Regions from separate parts of the Arthrobacter sp. Soil761 genome, predicted to be linked through region 2. Evidence: riboswitches for the same ligand, from Rfam matches in the RefSeq annotation. Region 2 holds a riboswitch; each other region holds the start of a gene.
The links. A riboswitch is a leader RNA that binds a small molecule or an ion and turns the genes downstream of it on or off. The one in region 2 is predicted to bind S-adenosylmethionine.
Positions count from the first base shown of each region.

Region 1: linked by a shared signal. The riboswitch ahead of ASG79_RS13820 (DUF1737 domain-containing protein) and the one ahead of ASG79_RS14930 (cobalamin-independent methionine synthase II family protein) in region 2 are both predicted to bind S-adenosylmethionine.
Region 3: linked by a shared signal. The riboswitch ahead of metX (homoserine O-acetyltransferase MetX) and the one ahead of ASG79_RS14930 (cobalamin-independent methionine synthase II family protein) in region 2 are both predicted to bind S-adenosylmethionine.

Region 1 covers NZ_LMSF01000023.1:361,784-369,365, reverse strand. Annotated here, with positions in the region: gene ASG79_RS13835 (glutamate--cysteine ligase) at 1-373, shown strand, start outside; gene ASG79_RS13830 (O-succinylhomoserine sulfhydrylase) at 510-1,718, opposite strand; gene ASG79_RS13825 (rhodanese-like domain-containing protein) at 1,719-2,129, opposite strand; gene ASG79_RS13820 (DUF1737 domain-containing protein) at 2,126-2,401, opposite strand; SAM riboswitch class IV at 2,415-2,530, opposite strand; partial or broken gene opgC (OpgC domain-containing protein) at 2,756-5,221, shown strand; gene ASG79_RS13810 (hypothetical protein) at 5,316-5,570, opposite strand; gene ASG79_RS13805 (TetR/AcrR family transcriptional regulator C-terminal domain-containing protein) at 5,795-6,499, shown strand; gene ASG79_RS13800 (pyridoxamine 5'-phosphate oxidase family protein) at 6,538-7,002, opposite strand; gene ASG79_RS13795 (aminodeoxychorismate lyase) at 7,062-7,582, opposite strand, start outside.
Region 2 covers NZ_LMSF01000028.1:92,050-99,631, reverse strand. Annotated here, with positions in the region: gene ASG79_RS14955 (HAD-IIA family hydrolase) at 1-746, opposite strand, end outside; gene ASG79_RS14950 (TrmH family RNA methyltransferase) at 787-1,461, shown strand; gene fbaA (class II fructose-bisphosphate aldolase) at 1,584-2,603, shown strand; gene ASG79_RS14940 (DUF3151 domain-containing protein) at 2,604-3,026, shown strand; gene ASG79_RS23875 (hypothetical protein) at 3,213-3,353, shown strand; gene ASG79_RS14935 (uracil-DNA glycosylase) at 3,366-3,995, opposite strand; gene ASG79_RS14930 (cobalamin-independent methionine synthase II family protein) at 4,197-5,405, opposite strand; SAM riboswitch class I at 5,419-5,522, opposite strand; gene ASG79_RS14925 (M14 family zinc carboxypeptidase) at 5,707-6,792, shown strand; gene ASG79_RS14920 (adenylosuccinate synthase) at 7,031-7,582, shown strand, end outside.
Region 3 covers NZ_LMSF01000011.1:40,668-48,249, forward strand. Annotated here, with positions in the region: gene mmsB (3-hydroxyisobutyrate dehydrogenase) at 1-799, opposite strand, end outside; gene ASG79_RS08125 (LysR family transcriptional regulator) at 941-1,843, shown strand; gene ASG79_RS08130 (zinc-binding dehydrogenase) at 1,878-3,023, opposite strand; gene ASG79_RS08135 (MFS transporter) at 3,032-4,414, opposite strand; gene metX (homoserine O-acetyltransferase MetX) at 4,581-5,696, opposite strand; SAM riboswitch class IV at 5,709-5,824, opposite strand; gene ASG79_RS08145 (bifunctional o-acetylhomoserine/o-acetylserine sulfhydrylase) at 5,925-7,247, opposite strand; SAM riboswitch class IV at 7,291-7,405, opposite strand.

The sequences.
Region 1 (7,582 bases), on a different contig from region 2:
CACCGTCCTCCTCCGGATGGCCTCGTGGCAGGCCAGCAGCGCCGGGCTAAGCGGTGAACTCCTGGATTTTGGGAATTTCCGGCCCGCACCGGCCGCGGACGTGGTCCGGTCCCTGGTGGATTACCTGGCTCCCGTCCTGTCCGAACAGGGGGAGCTGGCACTGGCACGGCAGGGGGTGGAGGACATCATCGCCCGCGGAACAGGAGCCGCCGAACAGCGCCGCGCCCGGGACAAGGCGCTGGCGGGACCGCCCCCGGAGGACATGGGGTTCGGCGCCGTGGTGCGGCAGGCCGTCAACGTGACCATGCGGGATGCCCTGGATCTAGCTGACGTGGAGGGCACGCCCGAACTGCTGCGGGTCCGCCAGAGCTGACCTTCGATGCGCATATCCATTCCCGACGCGCAGATTCCTCCTCGCGGCCCATATTTGGTGCGCGCCAGGGAATCTGCGCATCGAGAGTGAGGAAGCGCGTCGCCCGGACCCAGAGGAGCTAGGGCTTCCCGCGCGGCTAGATCTGCTTGAGTGCCTGTTCCAGGTCGCGGAGGAGGTCCTCCGGGTCCTCGAGCCCTACCGAGAGCCGCACCACGCCGTCACTGAGCCCAATGGCGGCGCGCCCTTCCGGCCCCATGGCGCGGTGCGTGGTGGTGGCGGGGTGCGTGATCAGGGACTTCGAATCACCAAGGTTGTTGGAGATGTCGATGATGCGCAGCCCGTCCAGCAGTGCGAAGGCCGCTTCCTTGCCGGAGCGCCCGCCGGAGGGAGCCAGCTCAAGCGTGAGGACCGTACCGCCGGCGCTCATCTGCCGTGCCGCCAGGTCGTACTGCGGGTGGGACTTGAGCAGCGGGTACTTCACCCAGCTCACGGCGGGCTGTTCTTCCAGCCACTCTGCGAGCCGGAGCGCCGTGGCGGAGGAATGGTTCACGCGCAGGCTCATGGTCTCCAGGCCCTTGGTCAGGACCCAGGCGTTGAACGCCGAGAGTGCGGGCCCGGTGTGGCGCATGAGCTGTTTCACGGGGCCGTCGATGAACTCCTTGGTGCCCAGGATGGCGCCGCCCATGACCCTGCCCTGGCCGTCGATGTGCTTGGTGCCGGAGTAGACGATGACGTCGGCGCCCAGGTCACCGCAGCGCTGCAGCAGGGGAGTGGCGAAGACGTTGTCCGCCACCACCTTGGCGCCGGCGGCATGCGCAAGTTCGCTGACCGCGGCGATGTCCACGATCTCCTGCATCGGGTTGGACGGGGATTCGAAGAAGACGGCGGTGGTGGGCTTGGAGAGGGCCTCGCGCCACTGGTCCAGGTCCGGCCCGTCCACGAAGACGGTCTCCACGCCCCACCGGGGAAGGATCTCGTTCAAAATCACGAAGCACGAACCGAACAGCGACCGGGCGGCCACCACCCGGTCGCCGGCAGCCAGCAGGGCACCAAGCGCGGTGAACACCGCGGACATGCCCGACGCCGTCGCGAAGCAGGCTTCGGTGCCTTCCAGCAGCCGGAGCCGCTCCTGGAAGGTGGCCACGGACGGGTTGCCGTAGCGGGAGTAGACAAAGCGTTCGTCCTCGCCGGTGAAGGCGCGTTCAGCTGCTGCCGCGGATTCGTAGACGAAGCCGGAGTTCAGGAAAATGGCCTCGGACGTTTCCTGGAAGTTGGTGCGGTCCAGCCCGCCACGGACAGCCTGGGTGTCGGGGTTCCAGCCGGGGGCGTCTTGGTTGAAGGTCACTTAGTTCTTTCCGAGGTTGGTGGGAAGGCCGCGGTTTTTCCAGCCGTTGACGGTGCGTTCGCCATAGCGGTCCGGCTCGCCTTCAAAGCCCTCCAGCACGTTGTAGGAGGTGAAGCCGGCCCGGGTGGCCGCGATGGCTGCCGCGATGGACCGCTGGCCGGAGCGGCACAGGAACACCAGTTCGGTTGAACGGTCCTCGGGCGCCTGCTGGCTGAGGTCGTTGATGAAGTCGGGGTTGGGGATGCCGCCGGGGAAGGTCCACTGGATGAAGAGGGGGTCGTTGTCCGTGGCCTTGGTGTCCGGAATGCCGATGTGGGCCCATTCGCCCTCGGTGCGGACGTCCACCAGGATGGCGCCCTGTTCCAGCTTCTCCCATGCTTCCTGGGGCGTGAGGTCTCCCGCGTAGCTCATGCGTGGCCCTCGCCGTCGAACTCGCCTTCAAATTCGGCGTCCAGTTCATCCACTGCGGTGGCAACCGCGGCATCGGCCGAGGCGATTGCCGCCGGAAGGACCACTGCCTGCGCCACGATCACGCTGGTGCCGTTGAAGGTGGCTGCCGGGCTGCCGTGCAGCACATAGCCGTCGGCCAGGGCCGTGGAGATCCGCTCGCAGAATGAACGGTCATCCGGGCCGGTGATCAGGCGGTAGGACAATTTTTCGTCGGGGGCAGGTGCGTCAGACACGACGGATCTCCTTCTTTCACGCTTGCAGCTCGAATCGGTCGATATGCCGAGTATTCACCTGAGGCACCCCGCCGCGAAAGGGAGGGTTGCCGACCGGCCAGTCAGGGCTTCACACCGGTACTCATTACTCCCCAAAAACGTAACATCTGCCGCGCCAAGCCGCACCGCCGCCGTCGTCATGTTCCGTAATTGAGCAGCGCTGAAGGGAGGCGCGGGGTTGAAGGAAAGCGCGACGGCGGACATCGCCGCAGGTGGGCGGCCCGCCACGTGCCGCCCGGGGCCGCGGGGCCGATAAAGTTCTTACCGGGGCGCCGCCCCGTCGTCACAGCAATGAGCACCGGGGGTCCTGTCAGCATGCGGGCAAACACATCGCGCCACCAGGCCGCCATTTGCGGGACCCGCCGGCCGTCCATCGGTGCGTTCCTGGCCGCGGCCATCGTCAGCCTCCTTGCCCTGCTGGCGGCTGCGCCGGCGCATGCGGCGGACGCTGCGCCGGAGAAGGGAAAGCCCTGGCTGGGCGCGGTGCTCGAGTGGGGCGAGGACACCGCCGCAGGCTTCAGCGGCCGGCTTGGTGCCAGTCCGGCCGTCTTCGGCCACGACATCACCATCCCCTACCGCGATTCGGAACGGAACGACCTTGACGGCTTCCTTCAGCAGGCCGCGTCCCTAGGCGCCCACGCCCTGCTCACGGTGAAGCCGTCAGTGCCCCTGGGCCAGCTCGGCACCGCGGAAGCGGAAGCATTCGCAGCGCAGGTGCGCGACCTTACGTCCGGGTTCAAGGGGCAGCTGCTGATCCGGTTCGCCCCGGACATGAATGCAAGCTGGGTGGCCTGGGGCCAGCAGCCCGCCGCGTACCGGCAGGCCTTCAGGGCTGTGGCGGCAGCGTTCAAGAAGTACGACGGCGGCCGGGCCACCTTGGTGTGGGCGCCTTACCTGGGCAAGGACTACCCCTTTGACCGCAACCGGGATGCCCCGCAGCCCGGAACCGAAGGCTTTTCCCTCCTGGACACGAACGGCGACGGGGCCTGGAACTCAAGCGACAGCGCCTACGCCCCTTACTACCCGGGCGACGACGCAGTGGACTGGGCGGGGCTGGCCGCCTATCACGACGACACGGCCGGCGGCCCCGCCGTCAACTCCCAGCCGAGGGCCGGCGAGCTCCAGGACATGCTGACGGCCTCCGGCGGCGAAAACTTCTACGGCACCTATTCCGAGGGGCGCAACAAGCCGTTCCTCCTCCAGACCTCTGCTTTCTACAGCCCCGCGTCCGGCGGCGCGCAGGAGGCGGACATCAAGGCGGGCTGGTGGGACCAGGTGGTGGGAACTGCCACTTCCCCACCTTTTGCCGGGACGGCCGCCGTTGTCTGGGACGAGCGCACCAGCACCAGGGATACCGGCGTGGCGAGCATCAGCTGGCTGCTCACGGGACAGGCGGGCATCGCCAAAGCGGCCCTGGACAGGCTGAAGGCATCGCCAATGGTCACCGGGCCGGTCACCGACGTGGCATCCGGGAGCACCTACGTCCGGGCCAACACGCTCTCCGGGGCTGCCGCCTGGACTGTTGCCGCCGCCATGGCCATCCTCCTGGTGGCCCTGTGGCAGATACCCCGCCGGATCAACGCAGCCACGGCCTGGGGCTACCAGGATCCCTCCGCCAGGGACTCGCGCATCGATCTGCTGCGCGGGATGGCCATCGTCTTTGTGGTGGTGAACCACCTGGGCATGGCATCGCTGTTCCAGCTGCTCACCCAGGAGGCCGTGGGCTTCGTGTAGGGTGCGGAACTGTTCGTCCTGTTCTCCGGACTGGTGGTGGGCATGGTGTACGGACCCAAGGCCAGGGAGGACTTCGGGCAGGTGGTCGACCTCACGACCCGCCGCGCCGGCAAGCTCTACCTGACGGCGCTGGCCGTGCTGATCGGCGTCTTCCTTCTGTCCCTGCTCCCGTTCTTCCACACCGAGGCCCTGACCACGTTCGTGGACCAGGGGACCGGTGGCGCCGGGCACAACGGGGCCGGCCGGACCTACGACCTCTATGCGGGCATGTCATCGCTGTTCCAGTTCCCCGTGCCGCCCCAGGTGCTTCCGGCCATCGTGCTGCTGCAGTTCGGTCCCTGGCAGTTCAATGTCATGGGGCTCTATGTGGTGCTGTTGCTGGTCAGCCCGCTGATCCTCGCGGCGCTGAACCGCGGAAAGGCCATCTGGGTCGTGGCGGTGTCGGTTGCCGTGTATGCGGCAGGTGCCATGACCAGGTTCCGGATCCTGCCCTCGCAGTTTGAGGACTCCTTCCCGCTGCTGGTGTGGCAGGTGCTTTTCGTGCTTGGGCTGGTTGCGGGCTACCATCGGCGCAGCATCACAGCGTGGCTGTCGCGCCACACGTGGGTGGTGGTTGCCTGCACCACGGCAGCATTCGCTTTAGCCTTCCTGTCCTGGGGCAACCCCTACCTGGCCAACGCCTATGACGTCCGACTGGCGCTTCTGCCGGATGCGTCCTACCGGGCAATGTATGACGCCTTCTTCGGCCGGACATACCTGGCCCCGGGCCGGCTGCTCAACGTCCTGGTCCTTGTGGTGGCTGCGTACGCATTCCTCGGTGCTTACTGGAAACCGGTGGACCGGGCCCTGGGCTGGTTCCTGGTCCCGCTGGGCCGGGCCACGCTGTACGTCTTCATCATGCACGTGGTGCTGATCGCCGTCGTGGCCAACATCCCGGCCCTGCAGCAGCAAAGCATCCTCCTCAACACCGTGGCCTACGCCGTGGTCCTGGGGCTGCTCTGGGTGATGGTCCGCACCAGGTTCCTCTTCCGGATCATCCCTACCTAGCCGGGGGCATGAAAAATGCTGCGGCACGGGCATGCCACAGCATTTGATCATGTACCACCCGGCTGCCCGGTGGCCTCTTACGAATCCGGGGGTCTCAGACCAGGCCCGGGTAGCTGGTCATGATGTAGTCCGCAGCGGCAGGACCCTTCATGCGCAGCCCGTTGCGGCGCGGCGGGATCCGGTGCTTCATGGCTGCCCAGAAGGTGGACTCGGTGCCAGCCGGCTGCTGGTTGAGGAAGCACCAGCTGGTGTACAGGCCGTAGAGGCGGTCGCGGTCCATGCTGGAACCAGCGGCGTGGTCGGGGTAGGTGGCTTCGTGGAGAAAAGTATCGAACTGCGAATGTGCCATGATGGCTTCCCTTCGCTAAGTGCTCGGCGCCGCCGTTCGGCTACAGCAGCAAGATTTGATGCCCTGCACATGGCCATCGAATCTATAGGTTGGGTCCCGTGAAAAGCGTCCGGGGCCTCAGCGTCGTCAGCGCCTGTCTACGATGTAGACTTTACTCGTAGACTACAAGTAAGGCAACCGTCTCGATTAATCCGGGCCGCCACTTCCACCGCTAGGACAACACCATGAATCCCCCGCACGCTTCCGGCCGCACCCCCGCCAAGGCCAGGCTGAGCAGGGAGGTCGTGCTGGCCAAGGCCCTGGAACTGGTTGATGCCGAAGGACTGGATGCACTGACCATGCGCCGCCTGGGGCAGGAGCTTGGCCGGGACCCGATGAGCCTGTACCGCTACGCCGAGAACCGCGCGGCGCTGCTGGACGGGGTTTCTGAGCTGGTGCTCAACCAGCTTCCGATTCATCCGGAGGACCCGGATTGGAAAGCGCAGCTGCGGAGCATCGCCCACAACCTGCGGATGCTGGCGCTCAAGCATCCCAACGTTGTCCCCCTGCTGGTGACCCGGCCCCTCTCCACGCCGCTGGGCATGCGCCCGCTGGGCACGTTGCGGCCATTGGAGCAGATCCTGACCCTGCTGGTGGCGGCAGGATTCGAGCCGGCGGATGCGCTGCACGTCTACCGCGCCTACTACGGCTTCCTCTACGGGCACCTCCTGAACGAACTGCAGGAGTACGTGGTGGACCCGGAAGAGAACGAGGTGCTGCTGCGGCTGGGGCTCCACCGGCTGCCCGCGAAGGAATTCCCCCGGCTGCGTGCGCTGGCGCCGGCGTTGGCTGACTACGACGGCGCCAAGGAGCTTGACCAAGGGCTCACCATCCTGCTGTCCGGGCTGGAAGCCCAGCTTTCACGGCAGGCGGCAGGCTCCAGCGCCTGACGGAGCGGCCGTGTAAAGGCGTGGTCGTTGAGCGGCCGCTATTCGAATGACGCCCGGCGCCGGTCCTGGAGGCGGGTGTTCCAGACGTCCGGCCGGTTCACCTGGAACCTGCGTCCGGTCAGCGCCTTGGCGTTCAGCCTGACGTAGTTTGCCTTTTCGCCGGGCTGCCACGGCTCCAAGCCAAGGCTGTCCACCGCATCTTTGACGGCCTGGTCTTCGATGATCCCGGTATTGCCCCGCGCCACCACGCTCCAGGCCAGTTCGGTGGTGGGGTCGTAGCCGTCGATCTCCAGTGCGGCAGGGCGTTCCATTTTCGCGTCCCACAGTTTTGAGCCGGGTGCCGTGCGGAAGACGATGCTGCGCAGGTGGACAACGTAGTTCACGGGGAAGATTTCCGGATGTCCGTCCACCACGATGGCCAGCCTGCCCACCGTGTCGGTGTCAAGGAGTTCCCAGCAGTCGTCAAAGGACAGTTTTTCGATCGGCAGCTTGTGCGAGTCCATGGTGCACACCTTACGGGTGATGCCGGGGCGGGAAAAGGGCCGGCCCTGCCTGTTGCGGGCTAATGGATGCCGGCGAAAAGTCCGCTCAGTTCTGTGGTCAGTTCCTTTTGCACAGACGGGGTGCCGATCTCCCTGCCGTCAATCCGGTTCACGGGCGCCAGCAGGCGGACACTGGAGATCAGCCAGACCGCGTCTGCGTCCAGGAGGTCCTGTGGCACCAGCGGCCCGTAGCCCAGTTCCCAGCCCGCCGCCTTGGCGGCAGCAAAGAGAGCCCCCTGTGACGTTCCAGGCAGGATGCCGCTGTCCAGCTGTGGTGTGATGAGGCGCTTCACTGTTGTGCCGTCGTCGGACTTCTCCACATGCGCCAGCAGCACCGTGGAGGTGGGCCCTTCCAGGACCCGGCCATCGGAGGACGTGAAGATGACGTCGTCGGCGCCCTGTTTATGCGCGTGGCGCAGCGCTGCCATGTTGACGGCGTAGGAGAGCGTCTTGGCGCCCAGAAGCAGCCAGGGTGCCCGTTCGGCCACGTCACTGTCGTAGCCGCGGTCAAGGAGGATGACGTCGACACCCGTTTCCCGCT
Region 2 (7,582 bases):
ACCAAGACGGTGTGCAGGCCCGCTTCCATGCCGGCGATGATGTCCGTATCCATCCGGTCACCGATCATGGCGGTGGTCTCGGAGTGTGCATCGATCTGGTTCATCGCGGAGCGGAACATCATGGGATTCGGCTTGCCCACAATGTACGGCTCGCGGCCGGTGGCCTTGGTGATCAGGGCCGCGATGGCACCGGTGGCGGGCATGGGGCCGTCCTTGGAGGGGCCGGTGGCATCCGGGTTGGTGGCGATGAACCGGGCACCTGCAAGGATCAGCCGGATGGCCATGGTGATGGCTTCGAAAGAGTACGTGCGCGTCTCGCCAAGCACCACAAAGTCCGGGTTCTGGTCGGTGAGGATGAAGCCGGCCTCATGCAGCGCCGTCGTGAGCCCCGCCTCACCGATCGTGTAGGCGCGGTTGCCGGACTCTGAGCCCCGCACCTGGTCCTTGAGGAACTGCGCCGTGGCCAGCGCCGAAGTCCAGATGTTTTCCTCCGGAATTTCCAGGCCGGAGGAACGCAGGCGGGCGGCAAGGTCGCGCGGGGTGAAGATGGAGTTGTTGGTCAGCACCAGGAAGCGCTTGGACGTATCCACCCACCGCTGGATCAGTTCCGCGGCGCCGGGGATCGGCTGGTTCTCGTGGACCAGGACGCCGTCCATGTCCGTCAGCCAGCACTCGATCTCCTGGCCGCTGCGGTAAACCGCGGGGTTTGCTGCTACCTGGTCTTCTTCTGCCACGTTTACCTCCACCGGTGATGAATGCTCCAGTGCTCCAGTCTAGTGTTGAGGGGTGAACCAAACGCCCGGCCTGCCAGACGAACCCCGCCACGAGCCCGGGGAGGCCGAGCCCGCAAAGGCGGAGGTCGGCGTCGGGCCCTGGGAAGGCGAACTGCCCGAAGGCGACCACTGGGACCCTGACCTCCTTGCCGACGGGGACCGCCGCAACGTCCTGGACAAGTACCGCTACTGGAAGCACGAAGCGATCGTGGCGGAGCTCGATTCCCGGCGGCACAACTTCCACGTGGCCATCGAGAACTGGCAGCACGACCTGAACATCGGCACGGTGGTGCGCACCGCCAACGCCTTCCTCGCCAAAGAGGTGCACATCATCGGCCGGCGGCGATGGAACCGCCGCGGCGCCATGGTCACCGACCGCTACCAGCACGTCCGCCACCACCCCACGGTCGAGGACTTCGTCCAGTGGGCGCAGGGGGAGGGGCTGGCGATCATCGGCATCGATATCTTCCCGGACTCGGTTCCCCTGGAGACATACGAGCTGCCGCGCGACTGCGTGCTGGTCTTCGGACAGGAGGGCCCGGGCCTGACCCCCGAAGTCCACCAGGCCGCCGCCGCCACCCTGTCCATCGAGCAGTTCGGCTCCACCCGGTCCATCAACGCCGCCTCGGCAGCCGCCATCGCCATGCACGCCTGGATCCGGCGGCACGTGTTCAACCAGCACGTCTGAGTGTTACTGAGCGGTGACCCGAAACACCCTCGTGGTCCGGGAATGGCTAGGATGGTGCCTAGCCGTAAGCGGTCTACTTGAGGGTCTTCCACCCACAGACGAAACTCAGCAGAGGAGCCAGCATGCCCATTGCAACCCCAGAGATCTACTCCGAAATGATCGACCGCGCGAAGGCGGGCGGCTTCGCATACCCGGCCGTGAACGTCACGTCCTCGCAGACGCTCAACGCAGCGCTCCGCGGCTTCGCCGAGGCGGAGTCCGACGGCATCGTCCAGGTTTCCACCGGCGGTGCGGCCTACTGGTCCGGCGCATCCACCAAGGACATGGTTGCCGGTTCCCTGGGCTTCGCAGCCTTCGCCCGCGAAGTAGCCAAGAACTACGGCGTCAACGTCGCCCTGCACACTGACCACTGCCCCAAGGACAAGCTGGACGGTTTCGTCCTGCCCCTGCTGGCTGCTTCCGAGGCTGAGGTCAAGGCCGGCCGGAACCCGCTGTTCAACTCCCACATGTGGGACGGCTCCGCCGAGACCCTCCAGGAAAACCTGCGCATCGCCCGCGAACTGCTCGGCCGCACTGCTGCCGCCAAGATGATCCTCGAAGTGGAGATTGGCACCGTTGGCGGCGAGGAGGACGGCGTCGAAAACGCCATCAACGACAAGCTGTACACCACCGTTGAGGACGCCCTGGCCACCATCGATGCCCTGGGCTCCGGTGAAAACGGCCGCTACATCACGGCCCTGACCTTCGGCAACGTCCACGGCGTCTACAAGCCCGGCGGCGTCAAGCTCCGCCCGGAGATCCTCAAGGACATCCAGGCCCAGGTGGGCGCGAAGATCGGCAAGGACAACCCGTTCGACCTCGTGTTCCACGGCGGCTCCGGCTCCTCCGACCAGGAAATCGCCGACGCCGTCTCCTACGGCGTGATCAAGATGAACATCGACACCGACACCCAGTACGCCTACACGCGTCCGGTTGCTGACCACATGTTCAAGAACTACGACGGCGTCCTGAAGGTGGACGGCGAAGTGGGCAACAAGAAGACCTACGACCCCCGCGTCTGGGGCGCCTCCGCCGAAGCCGGCCTGGCGGCCCGCGTGGTGGAAGCCACCAAGCAGCTCGGTTCGGCCGGAAAGACCTTCTAGATGTCGGACGAGTTCCGCCGGAACCTGATGGGGCCGGAGCCCACTCTCCTGCCTGCCGAAACCGAGGTGAACGCGCAGCTTGAGGCCGGCCAGGAGGCCCTGGACCTGGTGGCGAAGCACCCAACGTCCTCGCTCCTGTGGGCCGTCCTGGCTGAGGAGGCGTGGACGGAAGGCCGCACCATCGACTCCTACGCCTATGCCCGGGTGGGTTACCACCGCGGACTGGATGCGCTGCGCCGCAACGGCTGGCGCGGCGTGGGGCCCATCCCCTGGGAGCATGAGCCAAACCGCGGGTTCCTGCGGGCCCTCTACTCCCTGGGCCGGGCCTCGTCGGCCATCGGCGAGGCTGAAGAGCCGGAGCGGATCGAGAAGTTCCTGAACGATTCCGACCCCACGGCAAAGGCAGCCATCGAGGGCGAATAACTCCCTGGGCCCACGCCCGCACTGTTTCCTGGTGCAGAGTGCCAGGGAGGGGTTCGGGCTGGGAACGACGGCGGGCGGTCACCTTTCAATGAGAAGGTGACTCGTATCCGGCCTGGAATGCGCCGTCCCTCATTTCGGTTAAAAGAATCGAAGGGCCAGGGGAAGAAAGGAGGAGCTGCGCGAAGCGTGGGAAAGCAGGAGAAAGCGCGTCTCAGGTTCTGTGACTACTACTCGTGGATGTCGTACGCCGACTTCACCACCTGGGTTGAAGCCGAAGACGAATCGGCACCGGGAATTTCGTTTACCGAGTCCGATGCCACAGGCTGAGCGGCGCAGGACTTAAGGTTTGGCAATACCCGTGCGGGCCATGGCGTCTGCATAGGCAGTGCGCATGTCCTCCAGGTACTCCTCCTGGCGGGCCGGGGAACCGGCGAAGGCGCGGCCGCTCAGCGAGCGGACCTTGTAGGTCTTCAGGCCGCGGCGCCAGAGGAGGGGCACCTCGGTCTTCAACAGCAGGTTGGCCAGGCGGTTGGCTTCGGTGCCATGCGCCACGATCACCGAGGCGCGGGGGACCAGGGCCAGGAACTTCAGCAGGGGCTTCAGGCCTGACTGGATCTGGTCCGGAGTGAACTTGCCGTTGGGTTCGCCCGGGACGTGCCAAGGGCGGACGTTCCACGGCATGACGAACTCCGGGCGCAGGCCAAGCTTCCACTGGATCCCCAGCATGCGGGTAACAGCGTCCTGGTCGCCGGGGGTGATGAACCCGGACGGATCCACCTCGCCGATGTTGGAGAACAGGCTGATGATGCGGCATTCCTCCACGTCGTGCATGGGGTCCACGTAGGGCACCACGGTTCCGGGCTTGGCCTCCTGCAGGGAATCACACAGTTCGTTGACGGCGGCAACGCTGGGTTCGTAGCGGCGGCTCATGAGCTGTTCGTGGAATGTTTCGGGTGCCAGGGCTGTCATGAAGTGCTGGATCTCCTGCGGGGATTGGCGTTGCTGCCGCCACGGACATGGGCGCACGGCGGCACGGCACATCAGTGGCGGTTGATTGGGGTGGACCAACTCCTGGTCGGCCTACTCCAGTTTAGCAAGCCCAGGCAAGCGAAACGCCGGCCGCCCCTTCCGGTGATGGAAGGCACAGCCGGCGCGTCGGTGCGGGAGCGGCTAGAAGAGGCGCTTCGAGGCGCGGCGGGCACCCTCACCCAGTGCCTCCAGCTTGGCGAAGGCGATCTGCGGGTGCACCCTGCCGCCCAGGCCACAGTCGGTGGAGGCAATGACGTTCCCGCGGCCCACGAGGTCCGCAAAGCGGACGATCCGGTCCGCCACCAGGTCCGGGTGCTCCACCACATTGGTGGCATGCGAAACAACGCCCGGGATGATCACCCTGCCCTCGGGGAGCTTTGTGTCCTCCCACACCCGCCATTCGTGTTCGTGGCGGACGTTTGCCGCTTCAAAGGAATAGGCGCCGGCGTTGACCTGAAGCACAGAGCCGATGATGTCGGCGAACGGGATGTCCGTGGTGTGTGGGCCGTGCCAGGATCCCCAGCACACGTGCAGCCGGATCTGTTCCTGCGGCAGGCCGCGCAGCGCCCAGTTGGTCGCTTCGACGCGCAGCTGGATGAACTTCAGGTAATCGTCCAGGGACGGCTCGGGATTGATATGGTCCCAGCTTTCGGCCAGGGACGGATCATCGAGCTGCACCGTAAGGCCGGCCTCGATGATGGCCTTGTATTCCTCCCGCATGGCATCAGCGCAGGCGTAGACGAGTTCCTCGTCGCTCTTGTAGTACTCGTTGGCTACCCGCGCGCATGAGCCGGGGGAGAGGGAGGCCACGAAGCCATCCGTGAGGCCTGCGGCGGCGAGCCCGGTCTTCAGGTTCCGGATGTCCGAGGCCACCAGGTCCTGGCCCGTGTAGGTCAGCGGTCCGGCGATCTTGGGCTGGGCAACGCTCCTGCGGTGGGTGAGGATGCCGGATGCGGGATCGCTGTAGGCCTCGTTGAAGGCCTGCCGGTCGCGCCGGTCCGGGAACGAGGTCAGGACAACGTTGCCGGGGGACGAGCGGCGGACCCCGGACTCGGCCCAGCGGTCAACGGTGGTTGGCTCAAGGCCCCCGAGCCGGGCGAAGGAGTAATTCCACCACGCCCCGTAATCCACCGAGCTGGACATGGTGTGCCCGTACTCGCCGTCGTTGGGGATGTCGATGCCAAGGTCCATCTGGCGCTGCACCACGTCCACTACGGAGGCTTCGAGGAGTTCCAGAAATTCCGGCGTGATGCCGTCGGCTTCCTTGGCGGCGTTGGCCGCAATGAGTTCAGGGGTGCGGGGCAATGAACCGGCGTGGGTCACGCGGATATGGTCGGTGTTCTGGGACATGCTGGAATCTTCCTTTCCATCGGTCCTGGCAGTAGCACCTTCGGCCGGCAGGAGTCTGCCGGGACGTGGTTGCTGCGGCGTCATCGAGCCAGGTCTCTCGGCCGCTCCGGATGGTCCACTCTCAGATAAATCGACGCGCGTGGAGCCGCGCAAATCCGCACCGCTTTATGTCGTGGGCATGTCCGGCCGGCCGCCGGCGGCAGGACCGGAACGTACTTACAGCGTTTGTCCAGCATATTGACAGGTTTCGTTAAGCTTGGTTGGCTGAATGTCACATGCCTCCGCTGCGACGGAGCGGCGGATGCCACCCGAGCACTCGAAAGAGGTAACTGTGACGAAATCCCTCAGGACCCTTGCCGTTAGCGGAGCCCTCGCGCTCGCCGTCGCAGCAGGTCCGGCGCCCCTGGCCGGCGCCGTAGGCGAAGGGCCTTCCTACGACGGCAACGGCCAGATCACCACGTCGAAGCTGGCCACCTACGACCAGATGGTCTCGTTCCTGAAGGACCAGGATGCGCGCCAGCCCGCCATGGAGCTGGAGGTCATCGGCCAGACCGTCAAAGGCCGCGACATCCACCTGGTCAAGTACATATCGGACCCGGCCAAGCCCACCATCCTGTATTTGACCCAGCAGCACGGCAATGAACAGCTCACCACCGAGGGTGCCCTCGAGTTCGTCAAGCACCTGGGCACGGGCAAGTCGGCAGGCATCCTGGACGGCGTGAACATCCTCATCGTGCCCATGCTCAACGCGGACGGTGCCATGGGGGATGTCAACTTCTCCCTGGACGACTACCTTGCCAGAGGGGACCGCCACCTCACCCGCTACAACGCGGAAGGCGTGGACCTGAACCGGGACCATGTGGCCAAGGTCCAGCCGGAGACCCAGGCGCTGCACAACAACGTGATGCGCAAGTACCGCATTGACTACATGATCGACCTGCACCACCAGGGCACCCGCGCCGAGCGCGACGGCAAGCTGGTTTCCGGCTCCATCCTGTACCCCACCACCCCGAACGCCGACCCCGCCGTCGTCGAGAAATCAAAGCGGCTCGGCGCCGTTGTCTTCAACAACGTTGACTCCACCGGCTGGGGCCACCTGGGCAGGTACCAGGGCGGCAGCGCCGAGACCATCAGCCGCAACGGCATCTCCGTGGAATACGGCATTGCCACCCTGCTTTTCGAGATGCGCGGCATGTCGGACCACTACCTGGATGGTTACGCGCTGGGACAGCGGAGCAATGGTTACCTGATCAAGCAGACGGTCACCACGCTGGCGTCCACCGCCGCGGCCATAGCGGACGGATCCATTGCCGACGCCGACACCTCCTTCTGGGACACGCTCGCCGAGCAGACGTCCCGGCCCGCGGGGGAGGCCGAGGACGAGTAGGAGGCCCGGCGCCCGCCGCGGCCCATATTTGCGAAAGGGCCGCGGCGGGCCACAACAGTGGACAAAGTGCCCCATCGGCTAAACTTGGGTGGTAAGAGCCCCGGAACTCTTGCTTCGCCGTGCCGTGCTGCGGCTGTGCGAAGGCCGGTATGTTCGGGGCATTCTCATGAACGGCGCTGCATGGGCCCGCCACCAGATGGCTGGACCCGGGCAGCCCGAACGAATGGGGGAGGATCCCATGCCAGCAATTGTGATCGTAGGAGCCCAGTGGGGCGACGAAGGAAAAGGCAAGGCCACCGACCTTTTGGGCGGCCGTGTTGACTACGTCGTCAAGCCCAATGGCGGCAACAATGCCGGGCACACCGTCGTCGTAGGCGGTGAAAAGTACGAACTCAAGCTGCTGCCGGCAGGCATTCTCAGCCCCAACGCTGTTCCCATCATCGGCAACGGCTGCGTGGTGAACCTCGAAGCCCTCTTCCAGGAAATCGACGGGCTCCAGGCCCGCGGTGCGGACACCTCGAAGCTGCGGGTTTCCGCCAACGCCCACCTGGTGGCCCCGTACCACCAGGTCCTGGACAAAGTGACCGAACGCTTCCTGGGCAGCCGCGCCATCGGCACCACCGGCCGCGGCATCGGCCCCGCCTACATGGACAAGGTGGCCCGGCTGGGCATCCGCGTCCAGGACGTGTTTGACGAATCCATCCTCCGCCAGAAGGTGGAAGGCTCGCTGCGCCAGAAGAACGAACTCCTGGTCAAGGTCTACAACCGCCGCAGCGTTGTGGTGGACGAG
Region 3 (7,582 bases), on a different contig from region 2:
GCCTGCCGATCTCCAGGGGCGTGCCGGTATCCTCGGCTGCGCTGATGGCCAGCCCAATGTCCTTGTTCGCCAGCTCTGTGGTGAAGGTGGGCGCGAAGCCGTTGTTCGAGGCTGCGGTAGGAACCACGCCGGGCACCGGGTACCAGGTCCGCAGTGCCCACGAGTCGCCCGAGGAGACAGAGGCAATGTTCCAGAAGACCTGCTTGTCCAGGCCCAGCCGGTCGGCGAGCACAGCGCCCTCCGCGGTGGAGGCCAGGTTGATGAAAAGCATCAGGTTGTTGCAGATCTTGGCCGCCTGCCCCGTGGTGGGGCCGCCCGTGGGGATGATGTTGGCGGCCATGGGGCCGATGTAGCCCGTGGCGTCCGCCACGGCCCCCTCTTCGCCGCCAACCATGAAAGTAAGCGTTCCCGCTTCCGCCCCGCTCATTCCACCCGACACTGGCGCGTCCACGAAGCGGAAGCCAGCGGCAGCAGCGGCGTCGTGCAGTTCCTGGGCGGAGGCGACGTCGATAGTCGAGGAGTCAATCAGCAGCGTCCGGGTGTCCGCGTGCGCCAGCACGCCGTCCCCGCCGAGATACACCGCACGGGCATGTTCGCCCTTGGGCAGCATGGTGAACACGGCGTCCGCACCATCCACCGCTTCGGCGATGCTGGCGGTCCGCTTGACGCCGCCTGCTTCAGCGGCTGCCAGGGCTGCCGGGTTGAGGTCGAAACCGCGCACATCATGCCCGGCTTTCGCCAGGTTTACGGACATGTGGCCGCCCATGTTGCCCAGGCCAATCCAACCGATAACTGCCACGAGTAAGCTCCTTTGCTTCCATTCCAGCCGTACTGCCGGCATGTCTGTGTCAACGATCACACCCTGCTAGAGTGCAATCAAGGGGAAAAATCACAGAGGCCATGTGCATTGCTGCACATCGAAGGAAGGACCGGAGTGGACCTGAGACGGTTGCCAAGCCCCGACGACCTGCTCATCCTGCTCACCGTTGCCCGCCTGGGCCGGTTCAACGCGGTAGCCGAGACGCTGGGAACAACCCACACCACCATCTCCCGCCGCATCCTCGCCCTGGACAGGCAACTGGGCGGCCGGACTTTGGAACGCAGCCCGCAGGGTTGGGAGCTGACGCAGCTCGGTGCCGCGGCCGTGGAAGCGGCAGAGGCGATCGAAGGTACCCTTGGCTCGCTGTCCGGCCTGATCAGCCAGGACCAAAGCACCCTCGCCGGCCTGGTCCGCGTCGCCACGACGGACGGCGTGGGGGCAGTGTTCGTCACCCCGTCGCTGGTGCGGCTCCAGCAGCAAAACCCGCAGCTGAACATCGAAATGCTCAGCGCCACCCGGAAAGTCAGCCAGAACCGGTCGGGCGTGGACCTGGAGATCGTGGTGGGCCGGGCGGACGTCACCACCGCGCAGACAATCTTCCTGAGCAACTACTACCTGCGCCTCTACGCAAGCTCAGCGTATGCCGCCCGGCATGGCCTGCCGGAAACGCTCGACGACGTGGGGCAGCACGGGTTTGTGTCCTACGTCGAGTCCGCACTCCAGGTGGCGGAGCTGGGGCCGCGCTGGTCCTCGCAGCTTCCGCTGCCCAGGACGAGCTTCCAGGCCACCAGCGTGTTCGCCCAGGTGGAGGCGGTACGGCAGGGTGCAGGCATTGGGCTGCTGCCCAACTTCATGGTGGCGGGCTGCGGGGACTTCGTGCCCGTCCTGGCGGCCGACTTTGAGCGCCAGCTCCCCATCTGGGCCGTTGCCCGCCCGGAGTCGCTCCGGTCCGCACCGGTCCAGGCAGTGATTGCGGCACTCAAGGCGGAAATGAAGGAGCGCTCCGGGGTGCTGGCGGGGTAAGCGCTGTTCTTGCGGACCCAGGCCCCCGCACAAGTCAGGCCTGGAACAGCCGCCTTACCACCTGCCCGGATGCCAGCGCATCCAGGCCCTCATTGATCTCGCTGAGCGGCCGGGTGTCAGTATGCAGCAGCTCAACCGGCAGCCTGCCTTCGCGCCAGAACGCCAGGTACTGCGGAATGTCGCGCGCCGGCACGGCATCCCCCATGTAGGAGCCCAGCAGCCGTTTTCCCGCCCCGGCAAACTGCAGGGCCGGCACCGTCAACTGGGCGGACGGATGGGGCAGGCCCACCGACACCACGGCGCCTCCCCGCGTCACCTGCTCCAGGCAGGAGGCGATAACGCCTGCTGATCCCACTGCTTCAATGGCAACGTCCACACCGTCCCCGGACGCTTCCGCGATCAGCCGTGCCGCGTCCTCCGGCGTTCCCACCGATGTGGCGCCGGCGTCGCGGGCCAGCTGGTGCTTGCCTTGGTTTGGATCGATGGCAATGACGTCGGCGGCTCCAGCGAGGCGCGCTGCCATGACGGCTGACAGGCCCACGGCTCCGAGGCCGAACACCGCTACGGACTGCCCCGGACTGACAGCCGCGGTATTCAACACTGCACCCATTCCGGTGAGCACGGCGCAACCAAACATCGCGGCAACCGTGTCCGGGACGTCGTCGTCGATCACCACCACCGATTCCCTTGCCACCACTGCGTAATCGGCGAAGGCCGAGACGCCAAGGTGGTGGTTGATCCGTTCCCCTGCCGGAGTCCGCAGCAGTGCCGGCCCGCGCAGCAGGTCGCCGGAGCCATTGACCTCTGCTGCACGGTGGCAGAGGGCCGGCCGGCCGGCCAGGCACGCACGGCACCCGCCACAGCTCGGCACGAAGACCAGCACCACATGGTCGCCGACGGACACGTCGAACACGCCGGCCCCCACGGACACCACCCGACCCACCGCCTCGTGGCCCAAGGCCATGGGCAGCGGCCGGACGCGGGAACCGTCCACCACCGAGAGGTCCGAGTGGCAGAGGCTGGAGTACGTGATGGCAACACCAAGCTCACCGGCGCGGGGCTCCGGCTGCTCCAGTTCCTGCACCAGCAGCGGAGCGGCCTCGGAGTAGGTCTGCTTCCCGTTGCCGGCCCCCGTGGTGGGGGCGGCGGGAACGGTGGAGTACAGGACGGCGGCTTTCACGGATCCTGCTACTTCTTGCGGGCGGCAAGGAGGTCGGCGGTGCCCTGGGCGTCGGCGGCGTCCACGTCGTGCAGCGAGATGCCGCGGGTTTCCTTCAGGAAGTAGACCGCGACGGCGGTAATGGCGCAGGCGATCAGCAGGTAGACCGCCACGGGGACGGAGGACTTGTAGGCGCCCAGGAGCGAGGCGGCGATGATCGGGGCCAGGGATCCTGCAACGATCGACGTCACCTGGTAGCCCAGGGAAACCCCGGAGTAGCGCATCCGGGTGGGGAACATTTCCGCCATGATGGCAGGCTGCCCGGCGTACATGAAGGCGTGGAACACCAGGCCGATCATGATGGCGGCCAGGATGATGGCATCGTTCTTGGTGTCCATCATGGGGAAGGCGAAGAAGCCCCAGGTGGCCCCCATGATGGCGCCGGCCATGTAGACGGGCCTGCGGCCAAACCGGTCCGACAGCTTGCCGACCATGGGCACGACGGCGAAGTGCAGGGCGTGGGCAAGGAGCAGCAGGAGGAGGATGCGGGTGGTGTCGGCCTGGACCACGGTTTTCAGGTAGGTGATGGAGAACGTGACCACGAGGTAGTACAGGATGTTTTCCGCCAGGCGCAGGCCCATGGCGGTGAAGACGCCGCGGGGGTAGCGCCGGAATACCTCAGCGACGCCGTAGCCCTTGTGGCCGGCTTCGACCTCTTTGCGGGCTTCGAGGAAGATCGGTGCGTCATTGACCTTGGTGCGGATGTAGTAACCGATCAGGACGATCACCGCGGACAGCCAGAACGCTACGCGCCAGCCCCACCCCAGGAAGGCGTCCTGGGTCAACGTGGAGGACAGGGTGAACAAGACGGCGGTGGCAAGCAGGTTTCCCAGCGGCACTGCCGACTGTGGCCAGCTGGCCCAGAAACCGCGGGATTTGCTGGGGCTGTGTTCGGCCACGAGGAGGACGGCGCCGCCCCACTCGCCGCCAACGGCAAAGCCCTGGGCGAACCGGAGGACCACCAGCAGTGCGGGAGCCCAGTAGCCGATCTGCTGGAACGTGGGCAGGCAGCCCATGAGGAAGGTGGAGACGCCTACCAGGATGATGCTCAGCTGCAGCAGCTTCTTGCGTCCGAACTTGTCGCCGAAGTGGCCAAAGACGATGCCGCCGATGGGGCGCGCCACGAAACCGACGGCATAAGTGAGGAAGGCGGCGATGATGCCATCCAGTTCTGTGCCGGCGTTGGGGAAGAAGGCCTTTCCGAACACCAGGGTGGCAGCCGAGGCGTAGAGGAAGAACTCGTACCACTCAACAACGGTTCCGGCCATGGAGGCCGTAACCACTTTCTTAAGGCCTGAAGCCTTGACGTCGGTTTCCTCTGTGCGCCTTGCGGCGGAGCTTTCCGTACTCATGCGAACTCCTTCGGCGTCGTCGTCGACACCACGGGGACCAATCAATGGCGGCCGGGTGTGATGCACACCACGAACGCACCGGATTCGATTGAGTATGGTCTGCCTGCGGTGCAACCTCAACGCCGATTAGTGCAGAAGGCATCTGCAGGAATGCACATGCGGGGCGCTAGGCCAGGAAGCTGCTCCGGAGCTGGCTGCCCAGCTGCCCGATCTCTGTCAGGAACCCGTCGTGCCCGATCGGCGCCTGGATGACGTGGACGTCCACGTCCCCCGGCAGGGCCTGGGCCAGCTCACGGGACTGCGACGGGAAATACAGCCGGTCCGAATCCACGGCGGCCACGAAGAACCTGGCGGTGGACCTGGCCAGGGTTTCGGCCAGGGTTCCGCGGCCCCGGCAGATGTCATGGCTCATCAGCGCCTCGGTGAGGGCGATATAGCTGTTGGCGTCGAAGCGCTTCACGAGCTTGCTGCCCTGGTGGTCCAGGTAGCTTTCCACCTGGTAGCGGCCGCGGGCGGCCAGAGCCTCACCCTTCAGGGGCGACTCCGGCGCCTGGGGTTCCCGGCCGAAGCGGCCTTCCAGTTCAGCCGCGGACCGGTAGGTGATGTGGGCGATGCGCCGGGCAAGTGCCAGCCCGGCTTCCGGGCAGGGGCCGCCGTAGTAGTCGCCGCCGTTGAAGTGTGGGTCCTGCCGGATGGCCAGGGTCTGGGCCTGCGCGAAGGCGATCTGTTCCGCCGTGCTCGCGGCGCCCACGGAGATGACGGCGCAGCGCTGCACCCTCTCCGGGTAGGTCACTGCCCATTCAAGGGCGCGGGCGCCGCCCATGGATCCGCCCAGGACAGCGAACCAGCTGCTGATGCCCAGCTGGTCAGCCAGCCGGGCCTCTGCCAGCGTGCTGTCCCGCAGGGTGACCAGGGGGAAGCGGGAGCCCCAGGGGGCTCCGTCCGGGGCGGCCGACGACGGGCCCGTGGACCCGTAGCAGCCGCCCACGATGTTGACGGACACCACGAAGAACTTGTCCGTGTCCACGGGAGCGCCGGGACCGGCCAATTGTTCCCACCAGCCTTCTTCGTCCGTGTCGCCGCGGGTCACGTGGGTGCTGCCGGTCAGGGCGTGCTCGATCAGGATGGCGTTGCTGGCGTCGGCGTTGAGCGTGCCCCAGGTTTCGTAGGCCAGCGTGACGTCCGGGAGGTATCCCCCGGCTTCGAGTTCCAGCCCTCCGATGGAGGCGTAGCGGACAATTCCGTGTTCGGGGATGGTGGTTCGGGCGACGGTAACCGTCATGGCAAGACCTCTTCTACGCGCTTGCCTGCCGTCGTCTGACCGGCAGGCCAGGTCCTCACCCGGGGCACCCCACCGCGGATGGAGGGTTGCCGGCCAGCAAGCCGGGGCTGTCACTGGCACTCATGACCTGGTTTGAGTGTACGAAACACCCCCCGCTCCAGGCCAAGAGTGTGACTGGTTGTGACTTCCCCGCTTGCCGGCCCTCCCGGCGTCAGCCCTGGCGCGCTTTTAGCTCTGGGCGCCTTTGGCAGCGCGGAAACCCGCTTCCAGGTCGGCCAGGATGTCATCGATGTGCTCCAGGCCAACAGAGAGCCGGACCAGTCCCGGATTCACCCCGGCCACCGCTTGCTGCTCCGGCGAGAGCTGGCTGTGGGTGGTCGACGCCGGGTGGATGACCAGGGAGCGGACGTCGCCGATGTTGGCCACGTGGGAGTGCAGCTCCAGGGCGTCGACGAAGCGCTTGCCCGCCTCCGCTCCGCCGGCAAGGTTGAAGGCCACGACGGCGCCCGTTCCCTTGGGCCCGTACTTGCGGCCACGCTCGTACCAGGGGCTGGAGGGCAGCCCGGCGTAGGCGACGGATTCGACGTCGTCCCTTCCTTCCAGCCAGCGCGCCACTTCCGTGGCGTTGGCAACGTGGCGTTCCACCCGCAGGCTCAGCGTCTCCAGGCCCTGGGAGATCAGGAAGGCGTTGAAGGGGGAAACCGCCGAGCCAAGGTCGCGCAGCAGCTGGACGCGGGCCTTGAGGATGTAGGAGAGGTTGGCACCCAGCGCACCGTCGGCGCCTAGGTCGCGGGCGTAGACCAGGCCGTTGTAGGTGGGGTCCGGGGTGTTGAAGCCGGGGAACCGTTCAGGGTCCTTGCCGAAGTCGAATTTGCCGGAGTCCACGATCACGCCGGCAATTGCGGAGCCGTGGCCGCCCAGGTATTTGGTGGCGGAGTGGATCACGATGTCCGCACCCCACTCCAGTGGGCGGATCAGGTAGGGCGTGGACAGGGTGTTGTCCACGATCAGTGGCACGCCTGCCTGGTGGGCCACCTCGGAGATGCCTTCGATGTCCAGGACGTCCTGGCGGGGATTGGACACCACTTCACCGAAAAAGAGCTTGGTGTTCGGCTGGACGGCGTCGCGCCACTGGTCCAGGTTGTCGGGATCCTGGACGAACGTGACCGAGATGCCGAACTTCTTCAGGGTGTGGGCGAACAGGTTGTACGTTCCGCCGTAAAGGCTGGGGCTCGCCACAATATGGTCCCCCGCCTCCGCAATGTTCAGCACCGCGAACGTCTCGGCGGCCTGGCCAGAGCTCAGCAGCAATGCGGCCAGGCCCCCCTCAAGGCTGGCGATCCGCTGTTCGACGGCATCCTGGGTGGGGTTGCCGATCCGGGTGTAGATGGGTGCAAGTTCGGCGAGGGCAAAGCGGTTGGCTGCGCTTTCGGCGCTGGGGAACACGAAGGACGTGGTCTGGTAAATGGGGAGCGCGCGGGCTCCTGTGGCACTGTCGGGCTCCTGGCCGGCATGGATCTGGCGGGTTTCGAAAGACCATCCGTTGGACATCCAAATCTCCTTTGACGTGGGCCCGGAATGCGTGGGGCAGTACGGGCCGCGCTTGCTTCCGGCTCTTGCCGGACAGCCAGGTCCTCACCCGGGGCACCCCACCGCGGGTGGAGGGTTGCCGGCCAGCGAGCCGGGGCTTGGCGCTGGCGCTCATGACCTGCGCCCAGTCTAGGAACGGGGTAGTCGCCGTGGACAGCATTGTGACGAACAAGGTCGCCCTGCATGGCTTTCGAGCCGCCACAGGTGGGCCGCCCCGCACCCGGCCGGGGACGCCGCCGTCGTCCTTCGTGCCCATGTTCCCGGCCCTTTTCCCGGCCGCCTTTCCAGTAAGGGTA